4 regions of the Pseudodesulfovibrio cashew genome follow, and region 4 is predicted to be linked to each of the others. Evidence: predicted binding sites of a transcription regulator. Region 4 holds the regulator's gene; each other region holds the start of a gene.
The links. Region 4 encodes sigma-54, which starts transcription at its own class of promoters, with help from an activator protein. Its sites were predicted from a motif close to CTGGCACGGNNNNTGCTT; they were not measured.
Positions count from the first base shown of each region.

Region 1 (5,618 bases), 1.6 Mb from region 4:
TATCTCCAGGGCGCGGCTGGCCAGGCGCAGGGCTTCCTCAGGGCGGTTCTCGGCCTCGTAGAGCAGTGCGAGATTGTTCAGGCAGGAGGCGATGGCCGGGTGCCCTTCGCCGTGGGCCCGAGTCAAAACCTTAAGGCATTCCTTGAAGGTCGCTTCGGCAGCCTCATGTTTGCCCAAGGCCTGCCGGATTACGGCCAGGCTGTTCAGGATGGGCGCGGAGACCGGATTGTCCTCGGTGAAGATGGCCTGTTGCAGCTCCAGGCAGGTGGTGAAGGCGTTCTCGGCCCGCTCCAGTTCGCCTCCGGCCCAGAGCACGGTTCCCAGTCCTTCCAGGTCCGCGCAGATATCGGGGTGGCGGCGGCCCTTGATGGCCACGTCCACGGCAAGGGCCGCGTCCAGCAACGCGGCGGCCTCACGATGTCGTTGCTGGTGGTAGAGGGAAAATCCGGCCTGGTGCAGGACCCTGTTGGCCGCCGCCGTGTGGACGTCCAATTGGGTGATGAGGTCCCGGCAGGCGTAGACGTGGGGCAGGAGCCACTCCACGGTGGGCCAGTTCTGCGGTTCGGCGTCCGGAAGGACTAAGTTGAGGGCGTAGATGGCGCGCCCGGCCCACTCCGCACGCGTCGCCGTGTCCAGGCTCTGGACCACGGTCCGGCGCACCTCTTCGCGCACCTGGAAAATCTGTGCGTCCACGTCGGTCTTGATCAGGTCGCGGTCCACCAGCGGGTCGATGGTGGCGGTTGCCGCAAAGAACGCCGCCGCCGGGTTGATAAGCGACGGGTTGTGCTGGGTCCCCTCCAGGGACAGGGCAAAGTCGTAGGGCAGGGGCGAATCGGCGAGCATGGCCGCCATGAACAGCGCCTCTGCGCCGCCCGGAGCCTCGGTCTCCACCTCCCTGATCAGGGCCAGAATCTCGCCGCCGGAGCGGGCATGGGTCTCGGTCACGGCATTTCTCCTTGTGCAACGGGCATTGGGAATGTCCCTATCCCGTTTGCGGTCCGAACACAAGAAAGGCGCGCCGGACCAAGGCGTGTTTCAGCCGGTGAATGCCGTTCAAACGCCCCCAAGACAAGAGATCTCTGGTGGAATATCGATAAGCTATCGTCAAAGAAATAGCTAATAAATATAGATAGTGGTAATGGTGCCGATATAGCTATTTGAAGAGATGCCTGCTTTGCCGGGCCGGACTGGCGTCCAGCCCGGAGCGGAACTATCGCTTGATGCTGATGGTCGTGTTCAGCAGGGAGTCGGACGTGGTGATGATCTTGGTGTTGGCCTGATAACCGCGTTGGGTAAGAATCATCTTGGCGAACTCCTCGGCCATGTCCACGTTGGACATCTCCAGGGTGCTCCCCTGGATGGTGCCCCGGCCGTCGACGTCGGCGGTCCCGGCTATGGCCGCTCCAGAGGCCTCGGTGGCCACGAAGTTGTTGTTGCCGTCCCGCCGCAGCCCCCACTCGCTGTTGAAGCGGTAGAGGGCCACCTGGTAGAAGTCCTCGGTCTGCCCGTTGGAGAAATAGCCGCTGAGCACGCCCTCGCGGGAGAGGCTGGTGTTCTGGAGGTAGCCCCAGGTGTAGCCGTCCTGGATCTGGTACAGCGTTGCCGATCCCGAGTCGTAACTGGTGGAGGAGCGGACGTCGCGGTCCATGCTCTGGAGTGAGACCAGGCTGCTTGCGTTGAGGCCCACATCGGCCGCGCTTCCGGCTGCGGAGCCAACCCAGGACGAAGACGAGGAGCTGATGCCGAAGTCGTAGGATATGCTTTGCACGTTGCCTATGGCCGAGCCATTGCTGCCGAAGGTGAAATCGAACTGCGGCACTCCCTCTTCGCTGAAGGAGGCTGCCTCCCATGAAGTCAGGCTCTTGCCGCTTGCGCCGCTGGTCAGGTTCAGGCTGTACGCGGAGTGGTTGACCAACTGGCCGGAGCCGTCGAAGGTCATTACCCCGATGCCGGCCAGGCCGCCCGCCGAGGTGCCGTAGGCGGCAGATCCGTCTGCAGTGGGGGGCAGGGCGATGAGATATTCCCAATAGGTGTATCCGTTGGTGGCGTTGGATATGGTCGAGGCTGCCACCGGGTCGAAGTAGATGGTCAGGTCCCGCTCGTTGCCGTCCTCATCGTACACGGCCAGGCTGGAGGAATAGGATGGATTGTTGTCCCCGAAGGGCGATCCCGCGTTGCTCAGGCTGCCGTCGTAGCTTTCGAGCATGGCGAAGAAGGGATTGGTTTCGCTGGTGTGCAGGTCGGTGGCCAGGGCGTCCAGTGTGGTAACCATCTCCAGGCTGGTGGTGACCTTGGGCTCGGAGCGGACCATGCGCAGCTCCTGGCCGTCGATGACCACGTCGTCGTAAGGAAGCTGGATGTCGGACACCGTGGTGGAGACCTCTCCCGTGTCGCGGTCGATGGCGTATCCCTGCAGACGGTAGTCGTGCGGGTCCACCAGGTAGGCCTCGTTATTGAACCGGAAATCCCCGGCCCGGGTAAAGTGGGACGGGCCGGTCGTCACCTCGCTGCCGGTGACCTTGCGGACCCCGAAGAAGCCGTTGCCCGTGATGGCCATGTCGGTGACCGTGTTGGAACTCTCCAGTCCGCCTTCCTGAAAGACGTTGCGGATCTCGCCCACGCCCACGCCCATGCCGATCTGGCTGAAGGAGTAGGCTCCGCTTTCGTAGGACGCCCCCCCCGATGACATCTGTTGGCTTAAAAGGTCGGTGAACTGGGCATCCGCCTTCTTGTACCCGACGGTGGAGAGATTGGCGAGGTTGTTGCCAACAACCTGCATCCTGTCTCCATGTGCGATGACGCCCGTAGCGCCCACATATAGACTACCGAAACTCATACTGTCCTCCGATCCGGCTGCTGCCGGATGTGGCTGGGAAACGACCGGGAGACCAATCCCGGAAAAAAATTCCCCGATTCCTTCTCGCAGAGAACAGAAGCAAGGGGTGTGCCATGCAAAAAGACACATGATCCTGAGGGGTAATGAAGGCAAATTGGTGGAAAAACATGCCATCGGACCGGCAAGAACGGTATTCTCCTTGCCATGTGCACCAACCATGGGTAGGGTTGCGCCACTTGAAAAAGGCCTGACGCAAACCAGAAACAACGGAGATACCGAATATGCAACGGACCTTGACCCTGCTCGGCGCAGCGTTGATCAGCCTCATGATTCTTGCCGGATGTGACCAGAAGCCCGGCGTCACCATCGGGGTGGTGGACGAAGCCGCCGTTTTCCAGAAGAACCAGGCTGCCAGCAAGGCTATGGCCTATCTTCAGGAGCTGGGCGCTCCCCTTCAGGAAAAGGCGGAGGCCGCCTACAAGCAAATGCAGAAGGAACAGACCGAGGAGAACGTGGCTGCCTACAAAGCCGCCATGGGCGAACTCCAGAACGTCATGCGCGGCGAGGAACGTCGCCTCGTGGAGCTCATCGACGCCAAGCTGAACGAGGTGCTCGACACCTACCGCGAACAGAAGGGACTGACCGTTATCCTGTCCAAGGAGTCGGTGGTTTCCGCTTCCTCCACCATTGACGTCACCGACGACGTGGTGGCCGCCATGAACGCGGTGGAGATCGACTTCACTCCCCCGGCCAAGGCTGCTGCCGAAAAGGAAGAGCCCGCCGGTAACGAGACCAAGGAAGGCAAGGAATAGTTTCATCCATTCCGCACAATAAAAGGGCCGTCGACATTGCCGGCGGCCCTTTTATTGTGCGGAATGGATGCGGGATCAACTGTTGATGTAGTCGTTCATCTCGTCGTGGGCGGTGTCGAGCAGGTCGCTGAAGCGGCTGAAATGCTCCCGGGTGGCGTCGAGGTTTTCGTCCTTTGCCGATATCTCCATGGCCAGAGCCAGGGAAACCAGTGCGTCGGAGCGGATCACTCCGCACATGCCCTTGAGCGAGTGCGCCATCTTGGCGGCTTCGCCCGCGTCATCGTTTGCCAGCGCCTCTCTCAAAGACGCGGTCCTCACCGGACTGTCCTCCATGAACGCGGCCAACAGCTCCCGGGCCAACTCATCGTCGTCCGCCAGGCTCCTCAGGAAGTTTTTCAGGTCGAAAATGCTTTGCGTCATGGGCTCTTCTCCTTATTGGTACCAGTAACCAATTCCTAACATCCCCTTAGCGCTAATGAAAGTATAATAACGCTTCGAATGCTCAGGCGGCATAAATCCGTTCGTAGCATTCCACCATGGCAGAGAGGGAAAAACGTTCGGCGATGCGTAAACGCGCCGCCTGACCCATGGTGCGGAGCGCTCCCGGCTCCAGGGCAGCCAACCGGGAAAGGGCCGTCGCCAGCGCCGCCGGGTCACCCGGAGGCACGGTCACCCCGGTCTCTCCCGCCAGCAGAGCGGCATCGCCCACGTCGGTGACCACGTTGGGGACGCCGCAGGCCATGGCCTCGCCCACCGCGCCCGGAAAACTTTCGCCCAGGGATGAGGATACGTGAATGTCCATGGCCGCCATGAGCCGGGGCACGTCGGCCCGTTCACCCAGCAGGCGCACCCGTGCTGGGTCGAGTCCGGATTCGGCGAGCCATGTGGCCAGGTCCAGGTTATCGTGGTCCATGCCCCGCCCGGCGAAGACAAAGACCGTCTCCCTGTCGGACTGCACCGCTGCCGCGGCGCGAATCATGGTTTGGTGGTCCTTCATGGGGTCGAAGCGCGCCACCTGGCCTATGATCAGGCTGTCGGAGTCGACAGACAGCTCCCGCCGTACTTCCTCGCGCGCTGCCGGGTCCGGTTTGAACCGGTCGATGTCGAAGCCGTTGTGCACGACTTCGAATCGTTTGGGATGGTATCCCAGTTCCTGATGGAATCGTTTCGCGTCGTGGGAGTTGGTCAGGATCAGGTCCGGCAGGCCGGAGAGGGCCGCGCAGGCTCTCAGCGTCAGGCCGGTCAGCCGCCGGTACTCCTCAAGGGCCATGTAGGAGCAGCGGATATTCCAGGCGACCTTGGGGCCGCCGCCCAGAGGGAAGGCCAGCTTCGCGGCCATCAGTCCGGCCAGGTCGGCGTGGTAGAGCCATGTCTGGATCAGGTCCGGACGCCAGGAGCGGATCAGCCGCACCAGTTTGAACAGGCCCGCCGGAGACGGCACGCCCCGGCGCATGTCCAGGGAGTCCACCTCGATGCCCGCACCCGAGAGCTGCTCGCCAACAGGTCCGGGGGGAATGAGGCTGACCACTCTGGATTCGAAGCGGTTCGGGTTCATGCCGGAGCACAGCCTGTAGAGCATGGTTTCCGCGCCCCCCACGTCGAGGCCTGTGATGACGTGCAGAATCTTCATGGTGATGGGTCGTTGCCTATCATTATATAAGGTAAATGACCACAGCCGCGAGAGCGCCCCCGCTCCGGGTGCTCCGTCACGGGATTGTTGCCGGGGAATCTTTTAGTGCCAGCCGGTGCTGCCCGCGAACAGGACCGCGCCGAAGATTGCGATGGCTGCCGCCCCGCACAGGGAAAGACCGGCGCGCAGGACGCGGAAGGCGGTCCGGTTGGTTCGGGTCGCGCCGAGGGTGGCGGAGCGTGCGGCCACGGCTCCCCAGGCGAAGAGGGTCGTGGTCAGCCCCATGCCCGCGGCCATGACCACAAGGGCCGCAATCCCCGCCGGGAGAATGTTCTGGCCG
Region 1 is NZ_CP046400.1:1,396,893-1,402,510, forward strand. Features, by position in the region: gene GM415_RS06195 (tetratricopeptide repeat protein) at 1-945, opposite strand, end outside; gene GM415_RS06200 (flagellar hook protein FlgE) at 1,211-2,836, opposite strand; gene GM415_RS06205 (OmpH/Skp family outer membrane protein) at 3,118-3,648, shown strand; gene GM415_RS06210 (Hpt domain-containing protein) at 3,724-4,068, opposite strand; gene GM415_RS06215 (glycosyltransferase family 4 protein) at 4,151-5,278, opposite strand; gene GM415_RS06220 (HoxN/HupN/NixA family nickel/cobalt transporter) at 5,381-5,618, opposite strand, start outside.
Region 1: GM415_RS06200 (flagellar hook protein FlgE) is a predicted target of sigma-54. The motif match lies at 2,934-2,951, and genes of this name have one in related genera.

Region 2 (5,618 bases), 200 kb from region 4:
GGCTTCCGGTGCAAAAGACATGGCGGCTCAACGAGCGCCACTATGGCGCGCTGCAAGGGTTGAACAAGGCGGAGACCGCCGCCAAATATGGCGACGAACAGGTCTTTGTCTGGCGTCGCAGTTTCGACGTGCCTCCGCCGGAGCTCGACCCTTCAGATGAACGTTCGCCCGCCAACGACCCTCGCTATGCAACCCTCGCTCCTGAAGAAATTCCGTTGAGCGAATCCCTCAAAAAGACCATCGACCGGACAATGCCCTACTGGTTCAAGGTCATCGAGCCGCAGATTCGGGCGGACCGTCGGGTGCTGATCGTGGCTCATGGCAACTCCCTGCGCGGCTTGGTAAAATACCTTGACGGCATGAGCGATGAGGAGATTACCCAACTGAATATACCCACCGGTGTGCCCCTGGTTTACGAGCTGGATGAGAACCTCAGGCCGCTTACCCATTACTACCTGGGCGATCCCGAAGCCGTGGCCAAGGCCGCCGAAGCGGTTGCCAATCAGGCCAAGGGAGGGTAATTCCCAACCGTCATGGACGGAACACGATTCACCCGAAACCTGCTCGATTGGTACGACGCCAATCGTCGCGATCTGCCTTGGCGCGACGACCCTGGTCCCTATCCCGTCTGGATTTCCGAGATAATGGCCCAGCAGACTCAGATGGACCGAGTGGTGGAATATCACCGGCGCTGGATGCGTCATTATCCCGACCCGGAAGCCTTGGCCAAGGCTCCGGAGGAAGCTGTGCTCAAGTCCTGGGAAGGGCTGGGTTACTACAACCGTGCCAGGAATATTCGCAAGGCTGCCGCACGCATCGTCGATGAGTTCGGCGGTGAGTTCCCTTCAGATCCGGCGGTCATCCGTTCTCTCCCTGGCATCGGCGAATACACGGCCGGTGCCATCGCCAGCATCGCCTTTGGTCAGCCCGTCCCTGCCATTGACGCCAACGTGCTACGTGTTTTCGCTCGCGTTTTGGATATCGATACTCCCATCCGGGAGAAGGCGGGCAGGGGGCAGGTCGAAGCGTGCGTGCGAGAACTGTTGCCCGAGGACCGGCCCGGCGACTTCAACCAGGCGCTCATGGAGCTTGGGGCGCTGGTCTGCTCCCGGCTTCCCGATTGTCCGGTCTGCCCGGTCAAGGAACATTGTCTTGCCCATGCGCGGGGCACCATCGGCGCGCGTCCCGTCCTGCCCCCGGGCAAGGACATCATCCGTATTAACATGGCCACAGGCGTGCTTGTTCACGAGGGACAGGCGCTCATACAGAAGCGCAGGCCCGACGACGTTTGGCCCGGACTGTGGGAATTTCCCGGTGGTTGCCTCGAACAGGGAGAAACCCCTGAGGAGGCGCTCGTGCGGGAATACCGTGAAGAGGTGGAGCTGGACGTGGTCCCCGAGGAGAAGATCACGGTGGTGGCTTATTCCTACACGCGTTATCGGGTGACCATGCATTGCTACCTGTGCCGTCCGGCCAACGGGGATGTTCCGGCTCCGGTTTTCAACGCGGCGGTGGAAGGTGGGTTTGTGCAACCTGCGTCCCTGGCGGATTATGCCTTCCCCTCCGGGCATCGTCGGCTCATCGATTTCATGCGCAACGATTTGCGTTTCGCTGAATTGTTCCGTCTCTCCTGATATCATCCCGTCATGCTTGGAGGTGTGGCCGTAGGCACGCCCCTTGCTTGTTTCCCTGCGCAGGCGTGTGTCCAGCCAAAACTTTGACGCAGGAGAAGCGACATGTCTTTCGGGCCAATCGAACAATATAACGCCCTGGCCGCCATGCAGTCAGGCAAGGGCGGCGGTAATCCCGTCCGCAACGTTCAATTGCAGGCGGCTTTCGATACTCAGATGCGCACGGCACAGAGTCTTTTCGGAGAAGGGTCTACAGAATACGGGGAGGGGAGCGCTTCCCGCGGGTTCGATATGGGCATCCTCAACGACGCCATGATGTTCGAAGCCCTGTCCACCATCTCCCGGCTGATGCGCGACGAGGCGGGGCTGCCGCGTCAGGTCGCCGTCTCTCGCAAGATGGCCGGGACCACGCAGGCCCCTGTTGCCGCGCCACTGCCTGAAGCCCCTAATGTCGGTAGCCTGTCGGCTCGTTTCGAGTCCGGTAGCGACGGCGTTGCCACCATAGGCTACGACCGCGTTGGTGGCACCTCCTACGGCAAGTATCAGATTGCGTCCAAGCCCGGCAGTATGGACCGTTTCCTGACTTATCTCGACGCGGAAGCGCCGGAGCTCGCCACCCGCTTGCGTCAGGCCGGTCCAACCGACACCGGTTCCAAGGAAGGCGGCATGCCTGAGGCCTGGAAGGAGATTGCCGCGCAGCAGCCCGAGCGGTTTGAAAAATTACAGCATGATTTCATAGCCACCGAGACCTATGATCCGGCCCGCAACATGATTTTCAAGCAGACCGGACTGGATTTCGACAATGCACCGCCCGCCCTGCGCGAGGTCCTCTGGTCCACGGCTGTCCAGCATGGCCCCACGGGCGCGGCCCGCATTTTCAACAAAGTCATAGATCGGTTCGTCGGACAGGTAAGCGAAGGCAAGTTCGACGCCAAGCTTATTGAGGGCGTCTACGATACGCGCAAGACCCAGTTCGGTTCCTCTACGCAACGGGTGCGCAGGGCCGTGGCCAATCGCCTGAATGAGGAAAAACAGATCGCCCTGAACATGCTGGGCGAGACCAGCCTCAACCGGATCGTGTAGGGCGTTTCCAAGAACAGTTTTTTCAGGCCGGGTATGTTGCCCGGCCTTTTTTCATGCCAGCTTTTCTTCGAGGGACGGGTCCAGGTCCACGCGCAGGGAGCCCTGCTTGGCGTCGACCATGACCTGGCCCTGAGCGAACCCCTTGACCTTGCGCACGTCCTTGACCAGGGCGTACATGATCTCAGCCTTGCCGTCGTCCCGGCGATAGCTCTTCAGGCCGCAGAGGATGGCCGCCTCGGCCAGGGTGGATTCCGGCACCTCGTGGCCGGGGTGATCCCGCTTGAGGATTACGTGCGAGCTGGGGCCGTCCGCAATGTGAAACCAGTAGTCGAAGGGCGAGGCCGCCTTGCTCAACATCTGGTGGTTGGCCTGCTTGTTCTTGCCCCTGATGATTGTGAAACCGTCTGACGATCGGAACAGGGACACGGCCAGACCCTTGTAGCGCTTTGGCAGCGGCGGTGGGCCATCCGGTCCGCGTTCCTCTTTTGACGGGAGTTGGAACTCAGGCAGGGTGCCGTCCTCCAGCCGCTTCAGTTCGGCCAGCAGCTCCTTGCGTCGACGTCGAATATGCGGAAAGCCTCGTTCCGCCTTGTCCGCCATCCTGAAGTAGCGTTCCATGTTTTCGGTGGGGGTCAGGTGGGGGTTGAGCTCCACAGTCATTTCACCGAGTTCCGGATGGGTAACCGTGACCGTTTCCAGCCCTTCCTTGTCCTTGAATCGGTAAAGCTCCGCCTGCATGGCTTCGGCCTTGCGCTTTTCGGCGGCCAGCTTCTGCAGTCGAGCCTCTTCTTCGTCCAGCCGGGCGAGGTTTCGCCGGACTTTTTTGCGCGCCCGCTTCAGCAGGGTCTGGGCGGGTTTTTCCTCTTCCATTTCCATCAGCGGAAACAGAGTTCGTTCGCCATGGGCGTTGGCTGCATCCAGAGCCGAGGAAAAGCAATCCTCCTCCTTGGCGCCCGTGGACCAGGCAAGGGGCGGTTGCCAGCCTCGAGCCGTCTGCGCCAGATAAAAGTTCTGCGTGGTGCCGCTCGCCACGGAAAGATAGAGCCCCAGCGCTTCGTTGTGGTCCAGTTTGGTCAAGGCCTTGCGCAGGGGAGGGGAGATGTGGGGATACTCGCGCCAGATTTCCTCGTCGGCCAGGACGTCCTCCAAAGCGGGCCATTCTGGCTGAGCGTCGAATTCAGGGGGGAGTTCGTCGGCGAGTTCCATGCCGTTTCGCGCGTCCAGGATGAGGAACGGGCCGCACGGAGGATCGGAGCGCGGAGACAGCTCCAAGGCGAGGCGGAGATTGGGCCAGTCCGTGTGGAATCCGAGGATGCGGCGATTGCGCAACCTCTTCCGGAACCACATGGCCATGGCCGGAACCTGCTGTGGATTGACCGGTTTGATGGGGGAAATAAAAAGATGGCCCGCCGGTTTGGCGGGCCTAAAGAGCAGGTGCATGGGCTCGCCCGGATTCTGGATTTTAATGGTCCAGACGCCAGGAGCCGGGCCGAATACCTTGTCTATCCGGCGGTCTGTCAGCAGGGTGCCCAACTCGGCTGCGAGGAAGCGGAAAAAATTTGCCTCCATGGCGGTTCGGGCACAGGCGGTGCGGTCGGGCGGCTAGTCGCCGCGAACGGCTTCGTCCGCTTCCTGCTTGCTTTTACAGTTGATGCACAGCGTAGTCATGGGGCGGGCCTTGAGGCGCGCGATGGAGATATCGTCGCCGCACTCCTGGCAGATGCCGTATTCCCCGTCCTCGATGCGCTCCACTGCCTTCTGGATTTTCTTTACCAGCTTGCGCTCGCGGTCACGCAGACGCAGTGTAAAGGCGCGGTCGGATTCCGCGGTGGCGCGATCCGCCGGATCGGCGTAGACCTCGCCGGACTCGGTCATGTCTTCAATGGTCTCCTCGCTCTTCCTGAGCGTATCGTCCAGCATGCCGGTAAGCATGTCCTTGAAAAACTGCAGATCTTTCTGTTCCATATTTTGCTCCCTTTGGGTGCAACCAGTCGGTGGGAGTACCACCAATTGAAATTACTAAATTAAAGCGCGTAGGTATACCAAAAACGCACTAAAAGTAAAGTCTTTACATTAGGTGAAAAATTCCAGGTGGTTCTTTATTGTATATATGAGAGGAAAAAAGAAAAAATACCCTTGACACCTACTGGAGGCGCGGGTAAACAGTGGTTCGCTTTTGAGCGCGGGAATAACTCAGTGGTAGAGTGCAACCTTGCCAAGGTTGAAGTCGCGAGTTCAAATCTCGTTTCCCGCTCCAAAAGAGGCGACATAGCCAAGTGGTAAGGCAGAGGTCTGCAAAACCTCCATTCTCCGGTTCAAATCCGGATGTCGCCTCCATTTAGCGGGAATAACTCAGTGGTAGAGTGCAACCTTGCCAAGGTTGAAGTCGCGAGTTCAAATCTCGTTTCCCGCTCCAGACATACCGGCCGGTCCTTCGGGACCGGCCTTTCCCAGGCGGGAATAACTCAGTGGTAGAGTGCAACCTTGCCAAGGTTGAAGTCGCGAGTTCAAATCTCGTTTCCCGCTCCAGAAATTTCAAGCCGGCCCTTCGTGGGCCGGCTTTTTTCATTTTCTTTCAGGTCGGTTGAGTCCTGTTTTGGGCGAAGTGCTTTTTTTTGTCCGGAAAAGGGGTGGTCCGGTATGGTCCCTGCAAATCGCAGGGAAACGGAAAACATTTCCCCTACCGGCGTGAGCCGCTGAAAGCTTATGAAGAATACAGATTCATCCCCTGTCTCCGCGTCGCGGACTGGCCAGTTTGATGGCTTGTACCTCAATGGTTCCCCGCTTGTTTCGGTGGGTATGCAGGCCCGCAATTTCACCGCTTCAATTTGTGGTTCCGAACTCGGCATCGCTCCGGAGTTCTATTCGTCGGAGAGTCTGGCCGATGACATTGAGCGGCTGTGC
Region 2 is NZ_CP046400.1:2,803,128-2,808,745, forward strand. Features, by position in the region: gene gpmA (2,3-diphosphoglycerate-dependent phosphoglycerate mutase) at 1-521, shown strand, start outside; gene mutY (A/G-specific adenine glycosylase) at 534-1,634, shown strand; gene GM415_RS12640 (VgrG-related protein) at 1,737-2,714, shown strand; gene GM415_RS12645 (NFACT RNA binding domain-containing protein) at 2,766-4,283, opposite strand; gene dksA (RNA polymerase-binding protein DksA) at 4,317-4,679, opposite strand; tRNA gene GM415_RS12655 (tRNA-Gly) at 4,897-4,971, shown strand; tRNA gene GM415_RS12660 (tRNA-Cys) at 4,977-5,051, shown strand; tRNA gene GM415_RS12665 (tRNA-Gly) at 5,056-5,130, shown strand; tRNA gene GM415_RS12670 (tRNA-Gly) at 5,169-5,243, shown strand; gene GM415_RS17995 (hypothetical protein) at 5,514-5,618, shown strand, end outside.
Region 2: GM415_RS12640 (VgrG-related protein) is a predicted target of sigma-54. The motif match lies at 1,666-1,683, and genes of this name have one in related genera.

Region 3 (5,618 bases), 900 kb from region 4:
GTGGACGAAGAAGGCGTCGACGCCTGCCTTGGTCAAAGCGGCCTTGGTCTGGTTCATCATGTTCATGCGCACAACTGCGATGACTTCCTTCATTACGCGGCCTCCTCGCTGGCTGCGGCGGTTTCCTTGACGCCGGAGCTGATGGTGTAGACGTCTTCGACTTCAGTGACGAAGATCTTGCCGTCGCCGAAAGCACCCTTGGTGCCGGAGCGGGCAGCGTCCATGATGGTGGCGATGACGAAGTCCTTGTCGGCTGCGTTGACGACGCTCATGAGCATGGTCTTGGGGATTTCATCGTAAGTGACCTCACCGATCTTGATGCCGCGCTGCTTGCCGCGACCGGCCACGGAGTACTTGGTGACGGCGGGAAAGCCGTTGTCCATCAGGGCGGCCAAAACGTCGTCCGCTTTCTCGGGCCGTACAATCGCTCGAACCATGATCATCATTTTTCCTATCTCCTATCTTGCTTGGTTTATTGGTAATTGATTTGCCGATTAGGCTTCCATGATGCCGTAGTCGAGGAGCAACTGTTCCAGGTCTTCGATCTCCAGCGGGTTAGGAATGACGAACATTTCGTTCTCGTCGATGGCCTTGGCGAGACCACGGTACTGGTCGGCCTGGGGCACGGAGCCGTCCCATTCAATGACGGTCTTGCGGTTGATCTCGGCGCGCTGCACGTCGTTGTCACGGGGGACGAAGTAGATCATCTGGGTGCCCAGCTTGCTGGCCAGCTCGGTAATGAGATCGGCTTCGCGGTCGGTGTTACGGGAGTTGCAGATGAGGCCGCCGAGACGGACGCCGCCGGATTCGGCGTACTTCATGATGCCCTTGCAGATGTTGTTGGCAGCGTACATGGCCATCATCTCGCCGGAGCAGACGATGTAGATTTCCTGGGCCTTGCCGTCACGAATCGGCATGGCGAAGCCACCGCAGACAACATCGCCGAGGACGTCGTAGAAGGCGTAGTCGAGGCCTTCGGACTCTTCGTAGGCGCCCAGGGACTCCAGCATGTTGATGGAAGTGATGATGCCGCGACCGGCACAACCGACGCCGGGCTCCGGACCACCGGACTCAACACACCAGGTGCCGCCGTAACCGGGCTTGCGGATATCTTCCAGTTCCACGTCCTCGCCTTCTTCACGAAGGGTGTCGAGAACGGACTTCTGAGCCAGGCCGCCGAGCAGAAGACGGGTGGAGTCAGCCTTGGGGTCGCAACCGACGACCATGACTTTACGTCCCATTTCCGCCAGACCGGCGACAGTGTTCTGAGTGGTAGTGGACTTTCCGATTCCGCCCTTTCCGTAGATAGCTACTTTCCGCATGTTTTTCTCCTCCATGGGGTTTTCTTGCGTTGATGATTTCTCCCTATGGCAAAGGCCGTGCCAAACGTTGTCTAGACTGTTAAGCACTCGGAATAGCTATATTATTTTGGAAACAAAATGAAAAATATTTACCTACACAATTGTAGGTTACTACGCGAACAGGCCACAATGTTGTTGTAGCCTACAAAAGTGTATGTAGATTCGAAGTACCCACATCGGCACAAAAAGCTCATAAAATACAGCTTGATATAAAAACGAACACTTTTGGCACTGTTCCTGCTCAATGGATTGGCGACAGACAACACCAATCGGAGAGGCGACATGCTGATCGATACGACACTTAGGGAAGGAGCCCAGCTATTCGGAGCCTACTTCTCTATAGATAAGAGAGAAGAGATCGTCCTGGGCCTGGTAAGGCTGGGCGTGGACGAGATTGAACTGGGCTGGGTTGGCCAGGAAGGACTTGAAGAATTGATCCGGCGCATCAGACCCCGGGCCGCCCGGACCAGACTCAGCGTCTGGTCTCCCTGCCGCGAAGCCGATATCCGCACCGCCGCAGCCCTGAACGTGGACCGCGTGAACATCGGCGTACCCGTTTCCGACGCCCACATCGCCAGCAGGCTGCGCACCGACCGCGAAGGGTTGGCCCAGCGCCTGGCGAGCACCGTGCTCACCGCCACCCTGCTCGGCATTCCCTACATTTCCGTAGGTCTCGAAGACATCTCACGGGCCGACGAGGAGTTCGCCCTGAACATGGCCCTGCTGGCCGGGGATATGGGCGCATCCCGCGTCCGCCTCTCCGACTCGCTGGGGCTGCTCAATCCCAGGGAAACCGCCCGGCTCGTTGAGACCTTCCGCGCGCGGCTGGATCTCGACCTGGCCGTGCACTGCCACAACGACTTCGGCATGGCCACGGGCAACGCCGTGAGCGCCCTGGCCGCGGGCGCCGATTACGCCGACTGCTCGGTCCTGAGCATTGGAGAGCGCTCCGGCATCGCCGCCACCGAAGAACTTGCCGCCTATCTCGCCATCAAGGAGGAAAGCCATGGTTATCAGACTGAAGGGATTCGTGAACTCTGCCATACGGTGTCTCACGCTGCCGGGGTACCTGTCCCGAGGACAAAACCCATTGCCGGGAAAGATATCTTTGCGTGTGAGTCCGGCATCCACGCCCACGCTCTCAGCAAATCTCCGGCCCTTTTCGAGCCCTATTCCCCGGACGCCGTCGGCGCACGCCGCACTGTCGCGGTTGGCGGGAAAAGCGGGCGCGCAGCCGTTGCGCAGGCCCTTGACGAAAACGGCCTTGATTGCCCGGCACAAGAACTCCCGTCCCTGGTCGCAGAAGTAAGAAAGCTGGCCTGGGAACTGGAACGTCCGTTGACTTCACTGGAATTCGCCGAACTGGCGAAGCGAAATTAAGGAGGCGCTGAAGTATGCTGTTCAAGAAGCTCGGCTACAGTTTCTGCTGGATCTGTTTCATGTCCAATTCGGCCTATGCCGACGACATCGTGTCCATCCTGAAATCCGACGGAAGCACCGTTGGCCTTGCCTCGCTGCTTGCCGCCCTGCTCTTCGCCCTTCCCCTGTTGACCGGTGACCAACGTTGCCGCGCCAAAGCCCGAACCCGCTAGGCCAAGGAGGCAATCATGAAAGAAATCAGCACCAAATACGGCAACTTCATTCCCCAGCATACCGACAACGAGCTGCGCAGGAAGGAAATCCTGCCTATTACCTACCACGCCTCCGGCGCGGTCAAATCCCTGCCGCTGGAAAAGCAGGCTCTCGTCACCACCCCTGTGGGCGACATCCCCGCCGAGCTGATCACCTTCCACTCCAACGGCGGCATCAACCGAATTTTCCCGCTCAACGGCAAACTTTCGGGCTATTGGAGCCAGGACGACGAGGCCGCCCTGGCCGAACCCGTGACCATCGAGACTCCCATCGGGTCTATAACCGCCCGGATAATCAGCCTGAGTTTCTATGAAAACGAGGCGCTCCGCTCCGTCACCCTCTGGCCCGGCGACACCGTTTCCGTATCCACCCCTGTGGGCTTCCTGGAAGTCCGTATCGGCATCAGCTTCACCCCTGACGGCAAGGTCAGCTCCGTTGAACCGGCCAAACCGGCCCACGTGGAAACTCCGGCCGGAGTAATCACCGCGTTCGATCCGGACGCAGTGGGCGTCAACGGCGACGAGAATTCTCTTGTCTTCGACAAGAACGGCGAAGTGACGCGCGTGACCACCACCCTGACCCGCCTCAAGGCGATTCATCCGGACGGCGCAGTAAGCGTGTTCACCCCCGCGACCCGTGAAAGCCTGTGCAGCGAGGCCGAAGAAGAGATCGTGCCCATGACCGTGTTCATCAACGGTCCCGAAGTTGCCATCCGCACCAAAGCCAACCAGCCGCCAACCCGCGTGCCCCGTGAAAAGCACGTCTTCTTTACCGAGCCCTACCTGCCGCAACTGGCCAACTCTCTCGAAATGATGCGCTGCTCCGTGTAACGGAAGTAGCCTTCGCAGCATAAAGCCCCCTCGCGCGCCCGTGGCCGCGAGGGGGCTTTATTTGTAATATTCGCTGAGGGGACTCTCCTCTGCCGTCCTGCCCCGAAAGCCAAGCTCTCATAACCAAATGAAATAACCGAGTTTCTCCTTCGGAGAGGACTGTGCGTCATTTCCTCTTCGCTCAGGATACAACGTGCGCATCGAACATGGCGAGGAGCCGACTATATACAGTATAGTATGTTGATTCGGGAAGGGAGAGGGGGACGAACTTGTGATGGGGCGCCATGGGCGTCTCTGTGTCTTACTTTCAGCCGTATGGGCTTAACCACACGTGTCAAAAAAAATCCCCTCGCACCGTGGTGCGAGGGGAAGATCTTTACGCAACAGACTAGGCCGCGGATATATCGCTACCCTGCCGGACGACATCCGGGTCCCACTTGTAATCATTGAACCTCTGGCGGAAGAACAGGGAATAGAGCACCGGGCAGAGGACCAGCGTCAGGATCGTGGCGAAGGCCAGGCCGGACATGATCAGGTTGGCCATGGGCCGCCACATCTCGCCTCCCTGGAGGGAGAGCGGCACCATGCCGATGATGGTGGTCGTGGCGGTCATGATGATGGGCCTGGCGCGCTCCATGGCCGAGAGCACGATGGCATTGGCCATGTCCATGCCCCGGCCGCGCTGTATCTCGATGCGGTCGATGAGCATGATGGCGTTGTTGACGATGATGCCGAGCAGGGAAATCATGCCGAGCATGGGCATGAACCCGAAGGGCGAGTTGGTGCCGAGCATGCCCGCGCTGATGCCGACCATCATGGGCGGCAACGTCAGCAGGATGATGAGCGGGCGGCGGATTGAATTGAACTGAAAGACGAGCACCAGGACCAGCAGCCCCATGGCCAGGGGCATGTTGGCATTGATGGCCTCCTGGGATTCCTGGCTCTTCTCGAACTCGCCGCCGTACTCCACGGTGTAGCCGAGCGGCCAGTCAGGGCTCTTCATGAGTTTGGCGATCTCGGGCCGGATGTCCTTGAGAATGGACAGGGCGAAGAAGCCGTCGGCCACGTCGGCCTTGATGGTCATGGTCCGGGTCTGGTCGCGCCTACGGATGTCAGAGGGCTGCCAGTCCAGCCGGGAGGTGGCCACCTGACTCAGGGGTACGGACTTGCCGGTCTCATAGGCATAGACATCCAGGGAGTCGATCCTGTCCAGGTGTTCGCGGAATCCCTCGTCGTTGCGCAGGATGATGGGAATGATGGTGTCGCCCTCGCGATAACTGGAAGCCTGGAGACCGCTCATGGCAGTCTGAAGGGAAACGGCCACGTCGAAACTGGTGATCCCGGCCTCGCGCGCCTTGTCCTGGTCCACGTCCACCAGCATTTTCTTGGTCCACTGGCCCCAATCGTCCCAAACACGGGTGATGCCGTGCTGCTCGTCCACGATGGCCGCGATCTTGTCGCGCAGGGAATACAGCGTCTCGATGTCCGGCCCGGAAAGGCGGATCTGGAGCTTGGCGCCCACGGGCGGACCGTTCATCAACTTCTTGAGGCTGCAGTCCGCGTCGGGAAAATGTTCCTCAAGGGCTGCTTCGGTCCGCTCGATGACCCGGTCCACGGAGGGGATATCCTTGGTGTTGACGATAAGGGTGGCGAGGTTGTTGTTCATCTGCTCCAGATTGAGCGGCAGGTACCAGCGCGGACCGCCGTGGCCCACAAAGGTGCCCACGCTGACAACTTCCTCGTCGGCCAGCAGGAACTGCTCCAGCTTGGCCGTCCTATCCTTGGTAGCGGCGAT
Region 3 is NZ_CP046400.1:2,105,910-2,111,527, reverse strand. Features, by position in the region: gene GM415_RS09400 (P-II family nitrogen regulator) at 1-93, opposite strand, end outside; gene GM415_RS09395 (P-II family nitrogen regulator) at 93-446, opposite strand; gene nifH (nitrogenase iron protein) at 495-1,322, opposite strand; gene GM415_RS09385 (LeuA family protein) at 1,644-2,741, shown strand; gene GM415_RS09380 (hypothetical protein) at 2,756-2,953, shown strand; gene GM415_RS09375 (hypothetical protein) at 2,969-3,823, shown strand; gene GM415_RS09370 (efflux RND transporter permease subunit) at 4,212-5,618, opposite strand, start outside.
Region 3: nifH (nitrogenase iron protein) is a predicted target of sigma-54. The motif match lies at 1,369-1,386, and genes of this name have one in related genera.

Region 4 (5,618 bases):
GGTTGCCCAGTATCTGGATTACGTGGGAGCTATCAAGAAGGTTTACCTCAAGGGCGGCGTGACGGTGCGACGGCCCGACATGACGTTGACGGCCACTGCCGTAGAGATCGACCTTGTCAGCCGGGAATTGACGGCGGCAGGCGACGTCAAGGCGCTCATGGCCCCCGGCGGAATGCGGGATCTGCCATTCAACCAGTAGACAAAGGAGCGGGACTCCGATGAAAAAGATATATGCCATGGCGCTGACATTGCTATGCGGCCTGTTTGTCACCGGTGCGGCTCTCGCCGCCGACTGGGGAGAGATTCGCGTCGCCAAAAGCAACTTGAATGTGCGGGAGGGGCGTTCTCCCAAGACGGAGCACGTCCTCACCCTCGCCAAGGGGCAACGGGTCAAGGTCGACTTTCTCAAGGAGGGCTGGGTGGCTGTTTTCAATCTAAACGAACCCACCCGTGACGAATCCCGCGCCATCGGTTACGCCAACGACAAGTATCTCGAACGGGTAGAAGCGGCGCCTCAGGCTGCACCCAAAAGCGAGGAAAAGCCGGTCGTGGCGGAAGCCGAGGGAGAGGGTGAGGTTGTGGCAAACGTGGCCTCCGCACCGCCTTCGGCTACGGAAAACCTCGGCGTGGATTCCAATCGCATCCCGGTGAAGATATCTGCGGACAGGATGGTCTACGACGAGAGCGGAAAAGTGGTTTCCTTCGTGGGGAACGTGGTGGCGGAACACGGCGGCCTGACCCTTTGGGCAGATAAGCTCTCCGCCTATCTGTCGTCCAGCACCGGCAAGAAGTTTTCCGCAGACTCCATCGACCGCATCGTGGCCGACGGGAACGTCCGGGCCAAGAAGGGCAAGTCCGAGGGTGAGGCTGGTCGCGTGACCTATTTTGTTGCCAAGCAGATCCTCAAGATGGAGCAAAACCCCAAACTTCAGGACGGTCCCAACAGCCTGACCGGCGACGTCATCAATTTTTACGTTCGTGAGAACCGCAGCGAAGTGATCGGCGGCAACGGACAGCGCGTCAAGGCCATCTTCATGGCGCCGAGCAAGCTCAAGGTGCAATAGATGCAGTCAGGACTGGTCGCCACCAATCTCTCCAAGCGCTACGGCCAGAAAGAGGTCGTGCACGGCATTAATCTCGAATTGCACCCCAAGGAGGTCGTCGGGTTGCTTGGTCCCAACGGAGCGGGCAAGACCACGACGTTTTACATGCTTGTGGGCATCGTCAAGCCCAACACCGGCCAGGTGGTCCTCAGCGGCACCCAGCTTACGGAGAAGCCGCTGCACGAGCGGGCGCGCATGGGGGTAAGCTATCTGCCGCAGGAGAGCTCCATCTTCAAGAAGCTCTCGGTCCGGCAGAATCTGGAGATCATTCTCGAGCAGACGTCCCTCAATACCGCGGCCCAGAAGCGCCGGGCCGAGGAACTCATGGAGATGTTCACCATTACCAAGCTGGCGGACCAGGCGGCAATGTTCCTCTCGGGCGGAGAGCGCCGCAGACTGGAAATCGCCAGGGCTTTGATAATGGACCCTCAGTTCATTCTCCTGGACGAACCTTTTGCCGGGATTGATCCCATCGCCGTCATCGATATTCAGGAGATCATTTCCGTGCTCAAATCCATGGGCATCGGCATTCTTATTTCCGACCACAACGTTCGGGAAACACTCAATATTTGTGACCGTGCGTATCTTGTGTACGAGGGGACCGTCATCCTTGAGGGGACGCCTGCAGAGATCGTGCAGGATAGCCGCGCTCGTCAGATCTATCTTGGCGAAGACTTCCGCCTGTAACGCCTTTTCGGCACCTTTTTTACCTTTGGTGATTTACACCGTCATGAAAGGTTGGTACAATTCTTTCATGTGCCATATCTTCCACTTTTAATTCAATACTCACAACGAGTTAGCAGGATGTTCTTGCAACATTCCTCTCAATGTGGCATAGTTTATCTCAAGAAATCCAACTTCAATGATGGAAAAAGTATTTTGCAGATAGAATTGTATATATGCGCGTTTGCCGCGGATGAGGCCTGATAACTATGGGCCTTGAACTCAGGCAACAACTCAAGCTTTCTCAGCAGCTGGTCATGACGCCCCAGTTGCAGCAGGCCATCAAACTGCTGCAGCTTTCCCGTCTTGAGCTTCTGGAAACGGTGCAGCAGGAACTCATGGAGAATCCATTTCTCGATGAGACCGAGACCGAGACCGAGATTCGGGAGAAGGAAACCCTGACCGAATCCCAGGCCGAGGAAGAGCTTGTACGCACAGCCGACTGGGAAAATTACCTGGGCGAGTTCTCCAGTACCTCCAAGCAGGCCATGGCTCGTGACTCCGAGGTGCCGGAAGAGGGGCTTTCCTTTGAGGCTCGGCTGGCATCCAAGCCCTCACTTGAAGGGCATCTCAACTGGCAGATGCGGCTTTCCAATTTTACCGAACGGGAAGTGGCCATCGGTGAAACCGTTATCGGCAATGTGGACCACAACGGGTACCTCCAGGCCTCCAACGAAGAGATCATGTCCATGGTTTCGGCCACTGAGGAGGAGATCGATTCCGTGATCGAGCGGATCAAGCGTCTCGATCCCGTTGGTGTGGGCGCGCGTACTCCTCAGGAGTGTCTGCTCGTCCAGATGGAGGTACTCGGTTACGATGACCCCATTCTCGAGTCGCTGGTCAGGGATCACCTTGAGGACCTGGAAAAGAACCGTTACAAGCCCCTGGCGCGAAAGTTCAAGATTTCCATGGAAGAACTCAAGGAATACCTTGATCTCCTCCAGACCTTGGATCCCATGCCGGGCACCAATTTTTCTTCCACCGAGCCGCATTACGTCAGCCCTGACGTCTTCGTCTACAAGTACGGCGACGAGTTCGTGATCATTCTCAACGAGGATGGTCTGCCTCGCTTGCAGATGAATTCTTTTTACATGGATTCCATGAAAGGCGCCAAAGACAAGGAAAAGGACTATTTTCAGGAAAAGATGCGTTCTGCCGCATGGTTGATGAAAAGTCTGTACCAACGCCAAAGAACCTTGTATAAAGTAGTTGAGAGTATTGTCCGTTTTCAACGGGAGTTCTTTGAAGAGGGCGTAACCAAGCTCAGACCATTGATACTTAAGGAGGTTGCCGAAGATATCGAGATGCACGAGTCCACGGTGAGCCGCATTACCACAAGCAAGTATGTGTCCACGCCGCACGGTATTTTCGAGTTGAAGTTCTTCTTCAACAGTGCGCTGGATTTGAATGACGGTTCCCAGGTGGGTTCGGAAAGCGTCAAGGCGCTCATCAAGCAGATGATCGCCGAGGAAGATGCGAAGAAACCACTGAGCGATGAAAAAATCGGCGAGATACTGAAGGAGAAGCTGGATGTTAACATCGCCCGGCGCACCGTCGCCAAGTATCGTTCTGCAATGGGTATCGCCTCATCTTCAAAGCGCAAGCAATACTTCTGATCTTGTTGGACTTATAACCAGGAGGTAGAGTATGAACATAAGCTTCACTTTCAAGAACTTCGACCCGTCTGATCATCTCAAGGGTTATGCGCAGAAGCGTTTTGAAAAGGTGGCCAAGTTCGTTTCCGACTCCGAGGCCGATCTTCAGGTGAACCTGCTGGTCGACAAGTTCCGCCATAAGGCAGATGTCATTCTCAACGCGGACGCAATCCATATATCGGCATATGAAGACTCCGAAGACATGTATTCCACCATCGACATGGTGCTCGACAAGCTCGAGGCGCAACTGCGAAGGATGCGCGAAAAGATGAAGGATCGCCCCCGGCAGGCGCGGGGCAACAAGGTGATGATGAACTTCCTCTCTTTCGAGGAGACAGCCGGCGTTTCCGGCCCGACCATTGTGGGCACCGACTCTTACGAGGCCAAGCCCATGTCCGTGGACGAGGCGGCGGAACAGCTCAATTCACTCGATAATGAATTCCTCGTTTTCCTCAATGCGGAGACCGAGGGTGTCAACGTAATCTATAAGCGGAAGAACGGCGACTACGGCCTGATCGATCCTGGACACTAATTATGAAACTCGGTGACTACCTGGTGAAGGATCTCATCCTTCCCAACCTCACCTCCGATTCCAAGTCGGGGGTACTGATGGAACTCATAGCCCCTGTGGGCAAAACCGAACCCGAAGTGGACACGGACCATGCGGTCCGTGTCCTTCTTGATCGGGAGCGGCTCGGTACGACCGGCATCGGCGACGGCATCGCCATCCCCCACGGCAAATTGGAAAACCTCGAGAAGGTCATCGTGGTGGCGGGCCGGAGTCCCGAGGGCGTCGACTTCGAGGCCCTGGACCACAGGCCGTGTTTCATCTTCTTTCTTGTTTTGGCCCCGGAACAGATGGCCGGGCTTCATCTGCGCATTCTGGCGCAGATTTCCCGTGTGCTCAAAGATGAGGCCTTCCGCAAGCGTTTTCTGGAAGCCGAAGGGCGGGACGAGTTGTGGAACCTGCTTCAGGACGTTTAATCCGATGAAGGAAGCGATCTGTTGAGTTCTGCACGCAATTTCCCCGTTGTTGTGGTTACCGGTCTTTCCGGTTCCGGAAAAAGTACCGCCCTCAAGGTCTTTGAGGATCTCGGTTTCTTTTGCATCGACGGCTTGCCGGCTGGTATGGCCGCCAAAATTGCTGAGCTTATTTTCAATCAGGATTCCAAATATCGTGGGCTCGTCCTGGGCATGGACATGCGCCAGATGGAATTCACCGATTGCTGGAACGCGGCTCTTGAGCAACTGGCCGAGATTGGCGTCAGCCCCCAGGTAATCTTCCTCGAAACCAAGCAGACTGAATTGGTGCGCCGTTACGCAACCACGCGTCGACTGCATCCGCTGGAAAGTCAGTCCCTTGGCCTTGAGCAGGCCTTGGAAAAGGAACGGGGACTCCTGGAGCCCATCCGCAGAAATGCGGACTTGGTGTTGGATACAACCCAATACTCCGTGCACGACCTGCGCCGGGTAATTCAGGAAAAGTGGACGGCCATCAAGGAGCTCGGGAAGGGGATGCGCGTGCACATCATCACCTTCGGGTTCAAATATGGTGTCCCCACCGAGGCGGACTTTGTTTTCGATCTGCGTTTCCTGCCCAATCCCTATTTCGAAAAAGAACTGCGTCCACTCTCAGGTCAGGACAAGGCCATTCAGGATTATGTCCTGGGCAGTGATGTCGGCGCGGGATTCAACAAGAAATTTCTGGAATTTATTTTATACATGTTGCCCCTGTATGCGGACGAGGGGCGGTATCGCATCACCCTGGCCCTCGGTTGCACGGGCGGCAGGCACCGCTCGGTCTCGGTCGCCGAATCGGTGCTGGCGACCCTCCGGGAAAAAGGGTATGCAGTCACCATTGAACACAGACACATGGAATTGGGATGAGTATGCCCGACAAGGACCGGAAGAAAAACAAGCCGCAGGTCGGCGTGGTGGTGGTTACCCACGGCAATTTCGGTCAGGCTTTGCTCCTGGCCGCCGAGATGGTGCTCGGCCCTCAGGATGATTGCCTGGCCATAGGGGTTGATGTGGAACTCGGCGTGGACGAAACCATGGAAGCCATCCAGAAGGCCATCCGGTCCGTGGAAAAGGGAAGGGGAGTGATGGTTTTGACCGATCTCTTCGGAGGCTCTCC
Region 4 is NZ_CP046400.1:3,005,455-3,011,072, forward strand. Features, by position in the region: gene lptC (LPS export ABC transporter periplasmic protein LptC) at 1-199, shown strand, start outside; gene lptA (lipopolysaccharide transport periplasmic protein LptA) at 219-1,064, shown strand; gene lptB (LPS export ABC transporter ATP-binding protein) at 1,065-1,790, shown strand; gene rpoN (RNA polymerase factor sigma-54) at 2,036-3,442, shown strand; gene hpf (ribosome hibernation-promoting factor, HPF/YfiA family) at 3,474-4,013, shown strand; gene GM415_RS13675 (PTS sugar transporter subunit IIA) at 4,016-4,465, shown strand; gene rapZ (RNase adapter RapZ) at 4,487-5,368, shown strand; gene GM415_RS13685 (PTS sugar transporter subunit IIA) at 5,365-5,618, shown strand, end outside.